2 regions of the Nocardioides maradonensis genome follow, and region 1 is predicted to be linked to the other one. Evidence: riboswitches for the same ligand, from Rfam matches in the RefSeq annotation. Region 1 holds a riboswitch; the other holds the start of a gene.
What was found. Region 1 has a riboswitch for glycine ahead of gcvP (aminomethyl-transferring glycine dehydrogenase). Riboswitches for the same ligand answer to the same signal wherever they lie in the genome.

Region 1 (2,387 bases):
CTGCGCCGGCCGGCGCCCGCGCTCGCCGCCGCCACCCTCACCCCCGAAACGGAGATCTCGGCATGACCACCTACGCCCCCGTCGGCGCCCTCGACGCGACCATCGTCCCGCGGTTCGCCGGTCCGGGCACCTTCGCCCGGATCCCCACGATCGAGTCCGTCACGGACTACGACATTGCGGTCCTGGGCGTGCCCTTCGACGGCGGTACGTCGTACCGGCCCGGCGCGCGCTTCGGCCCGATGGGCGTCCGTCAGGCCTCGCGGCACCTGCGCCCGCGGTTCCACGTCGACCTCGACGTCGCGCCGCTGGAGCAGGTCCAGGTCGTCGACGCGGGTGATGTGCCGTGCACGCCGTACTCCATCGACATGGCGATGCAGCAGATCGAGGGCTATGCCCGCGAGGTCGTCGGCAACGGCAACCGCCGGCTCGTCACCATCGGCGGCGACCACACCATCGCGCTGCCGATGCTGAAGGCGGCTCACGCGAAGCACGGTCCGATCGCGCTGGTCCACTTCGACGCGCACCTCGACACCTGGGACACCTACTTCGACGCCCCCACCACGCACGGCACGGTGTTCCGCCGGGCGTTCGAGGAGGGCCTGCTGGCCGAGGACAAGTCGATCCACGTCGGCATCCGTGGCCCGATCTACGACAAGCTCGACCTCGTCGACGACAAGTCGTTCGGGTTCCAGGTGATCCGCGCCGGCGACATCGACGTGATGGGCGTGGAGACCGCCGTCGACGTCGTACGCCGCCGGGTCGGTGACGCCCCCGTGTACCTGTCGATCGACATCGACGTGCTCGACCCGGCATTCGCTCCCGGCACCGGGACGCCCGAGATGGGTGGCCTCACCAGCCGTGAGCTGCTCCGGGTGCTGCGCTCGCTGGACGGGCTCAACATCATCGGCGGCGACGTGGTCGAGGTGGCGCCGGCGTACGACCACGCGGAGATCACCTGCGTGGCAGCCGCTACCGTTGCCTTCGACCTCGTCACCCTGATGAGCAAGACGCCGGCCCGGGTCTGACCCCGCGGCCGAGCGCCACCACAACTGAAGAAGCCGTTCGAAGCGCCAGCAGGAGAGACCCCGCCCGTCCGGGCGGGGCGCCGTAGGAGCAACTCTCCCCGAGAAACTCTCAGGCACCGTCACTGCTCGCGCCAGGCGACTCTGGAAAGTCAGGACCCATCGTCCTGCGCCCAAGGTGCAAGCCGCTGCCGCGGTGAAGCTCTCAGGTACCGATGACAGAGCGGGGAGGCAACCAGCCAGCGGGCGCACACGCGCCCACGACGACGGGAGCCTTCCGTGACCTCACCGACCCCTGCCCACCCCAGCCCCTCGACGGCCTTCGCCGACCGGCACATCGGCCCCGGCGCCGGCGACGAGGCGAAGATGCTCGCCGAGCTGGGCTACGCCTCGCGCGCCGACCTCGTCGCCGCGGCCGTCCCCGACAGCATCGTCTCGGCGCGGCCGCTCGACCTGCCGCCGGCCGCGACCGAGACCGAGGCGCTGGCCGAGCTCGCCGCCCTGGCCGGCCGCAACGAGGTCGGTGTGTCGATGATCGGCTGCGGCTACCACCCGACGATCACCCCCGGCGTGATCCGCCGCAACGTGCTCGAGGACCCGGCCTGGTACACCGCGTACACGCCGTACCAGCCGGAGATCAGCCAGGGCCGGCTCGAGGCCCTCATCAACTTCCAGACTGTCGTCGGCGACCTCACCGGCCTGCCCACCGCGAACGCCTCGCTGCTCGACGAGGCGACTGCCGTGGTCGAGGCGATCCTGCTCATGCGGCGGGCGGGTCGGTCGGCGTCGAACCGGGTGCTGGTGGACGCCGACACGTTCCCGCAGACGCTGGCGGTGCTCGGCACGCGCGCAGACGCGGTCGGTCTCGAGGTCGAGCTCGTCGACCTCGACCAGCCGCTGCCGGAGGGGGACTTCTTCGGGCTGTTCGCGTCCTACCCGGGCTGCTCGGGGGAGGTCCGCGACCTGCGCGCGGTCACCGCGGAGGCCCATGCGCGCGGCGCCGCGGTCACGGTCGCCTGCGACCTGCTCGCCCTGACCCTGCTGACCTCGCCGGGTGAGATCGGTGTCGACGTCGCTGTGGGCACCACCCAGCGCTTCGGTGTCCCGATGTTCTACGGCGGCCCGCACGCGGCCTTCATCGCGGTGCGCGACGGGCTCGAGCGGCACCTGCCCGGGCGCCTGGTCGGCGTCTCGATCGACGCGGCCGGGGACCCGGCGTACCGGCTCGCGCTGCAGACCCGCGAGCAGCACATCCGCCGCGACAAGGCGACTTCCAACATCTGCACCGCGCAGGTGCTGCTCGCCGTCACCGCGAGCATGTACGCCGTACACCACGGCCCGGACGGGCTGCGTGCCATCGCGGAG
Region 2 (2,387 bases), on a different contig from region 1:
AGTGCCGCGAGCGGCTCGACCTGGGTCGGCGTCACGCCGAACGCGGTGTGCAGCGCCCGCAGCGTCGGAGCGCCGGCGGTCTCGCCGAAGGCGATGCCGACCGTGTCTGCGTCGACCAGCCGCAGGTGCAGGCCCTCCGCGCGAGCTGCGCCGACGATCGCCTCGGCGCGGCCGGGGACGCGCACCTGGATCGTGTCGAAGAACTCGTCCGCGACGAGCTCGAACCCGGCATCCTGCAGCGACGCCGCGGCGCGGGCGGCGAGCTTGTGGATGTCGCCCGCGATCGCGCGGAGGCCGTCGGGGCCGTGGTAGACGGCGTACATGCCGGCGGTGACGGCAAGCAGCACCTGGGCGGTGCAGATGTTGGAGGTCGCCTTGTCGCGGCGGATGTGCTGCTCGCGGGTCTGCAGGGCGAGCCGGTACGCCGGGCGCCCCTCCGCGTCGATGGAGACACCGACCAGGCGTCCGGGCAGCTGCCGCTCGAGGCCCTCGCGCACGGCCATGAAGCCGGCGTGCGGGCCGCCGTAGAACATCGGGACGCCGAAGCGCTGGGTCGAGCCGACGACGACGTCGGCGCCGAGCTCGCCGGGCGACTCGAGCAGGGTGAGCGCCAGCGGGTCGGCGGCCACGACGGCGAGACCACCCCGGGCGTGCGCCTCTTCGATGAGCGGGCGCGGGTCGAGGATCCGGCCGGACGCGCCGGGGTACTGGACCAGGACGCCGGACACGGGGCCCTCGGGCAGGCCGTCGGTCAGGTCCGCGACGGCGACCTCGATACCCAGACCCTCGGCGCGGGTGCGGACCACGTCGATCGTCTGCGGCAGCGCGTCGGCGTCGATCACGAACGGCCCCTCGGCCTTGCGCAGGACGCGGTGGACCAGGCCGAGCGCCTCGGCGGCGGCGGTGCCCTCGTCGAGCAGCGACGAGCCGGCCAGCGCCATGCCGGTGAGGTCGGCGACCATGGTCTGGAAGTTGATGAGGGCCTCGAGCCGGCCCTGCGAGATCTCCGGCTGGTACGGCGTGTACGCGGTGTACCAGCTCGGGTCCTCGAGCACGTTGCGGCGGATGACCGCGGGCGTCACCGTCGCGTGGTAGCCGAGCCCGATCATCGCCTCGCCGGGCACGTTGGACGCCGCGAGCGCACGCAGCTCGGCGGCAGCCTCCTCCTCGCTGACACCGGCCGGCAGGTCCAGCGGTACGTCGGTGCGGATCGCCTTCGGGACCGCGGCGTCCATCAGCGCCTGCAGCGAGTCGTACCCGAGGCGGTCCAGCATCGTGGCGACCTGCTGGTCGTCGGGGCCGAGGTGACGGTTGAGGAAGGGCACGCTCATCGGGCGGAAGGCTCCTTGGATCGACGGATCGAGCCCTCCCCCTCTGTCGCCAGGTGCCTCCAGAGTCGCCTGCTCCTCGCGGTCCGGGTGCCTGAGAGGTTCCGGGGAGGAATTGCCCCTTCGGCGCGGGCACGGAGCCCGACTCTCCCGCGTGGGATCAGCAGCAGCTCAAGGCTACCAATCGGTAGCGGAAATGGACGAAGGGCGGGCCGGTGCGGCCCACCCTTCACGCACAGCTGCGGCCCGGTGGTCGAGCGTGTCGAGACTCAGGCCAGGCGAGCCGCCCGTCGCGCAGCCAGCTCATCGCCCTCGACCGGCGCGGCGGGCGCCGTCTCGTTGGCGCGCTCGCTGGGGAGCGCGGCGAGGGTGCCCTCGATCTCGCGCCACACGCCACCGATGGCGATGCCGAAGACGCCCTGACCACCCTGCAGCAGGTCGATGACCTCGTCATTGGTGGTGCACTCGTAGACCGAGGCGCCGTCGCTCATCAGGGTGACCTGGGTCAGGTCGTCGGTGCCGCGCTCACGCAGGTGGCCGACCGCGGTGCGGACCTGCTGCAGCGAGATACCGGCGTCGAGGAGGCGCTTGATGACCTTGAGGATGAGGATGTCGCGGAAGCTGTAGAGCCGCTGCGAGCCGGAGCCCTTGGCGCCGCGGACGCTCGGCTCGATCAGGCCGGTGCGGGCCCAGTAGTCGAGCTGGCGGTAGGTGATGCCGGCGGCGTTGCACGCGGTCGGGCCGCGGTAGCCCAGGTCGCTGGGCAGCGGGGAGACGTCGTCGGTGAAGAGCAGACCCTGCTCCTCCGCCACAGCCGTGGCGGCGGACTCCAGTGACTGGTCCGGCTGCTGCTCGTTCACTCGGTCCTCCAAGGCCTCGGTGCTGACAAGACACGACGGTACGGCGCGGGCACGACACCGGTCAAAGACGTTGCAGGGCGTGTCGCAGATCTCTCACCCTCAAGTTGAACTTGAGGGTTCTGACGACCCCTACTCGAAGTCCTCCGGAGACACGTGGTCGAGGAAGTCACGGAACTTCTCCACCTCCTCGTCCTGCTCC

Region 2: another riboswitch for glycine. It lies ahead of gcvP (aminomethyl-transferring glycine dehydrogenase); the one in region 1 lies ahead of gcvP (aminomethyl-transferring glycine dehydrogenase).

Annotation. Positions count from the first base shown of each region.
Region 1 is NZ_BAAHAZ010000009.1:74,953-77,339, reverse strand. Features, by position in the region: gene ACYVAQ_RS12420 (purine-cytosine permease family protein) at 1-66, shown strand, start outside; gene speB (agmatinase) at 63-1,025, shown strand; glycine riboswitch at 1,065-1,160, shown strand; glycine riboswitch at 1,161-1,254, shown strand; gene gcvP (aminomethyl-transferring glycine dehydrogenase) at 1,302-2,387, shown strand, end outside.
Region 2 is NZ_BAAHAZ010000020.1:30,977-33,363, forward strand. Features, by position in the region: gene gcvP (aminomethyl-transferring glycine dehydrogenase) at 1-1,331, opposite strand, end outside; glycine riboswitch at 1,401-1,491, opposite strand; gene ACYVAQ_RS19885 (MerR family transcriptional regulator) at 1,598-2,188, opposite strand; gene ACYVAQ_RS19890 (bifunctional nuclease family protein) at 2,318-2,387, opposite strand, start outside.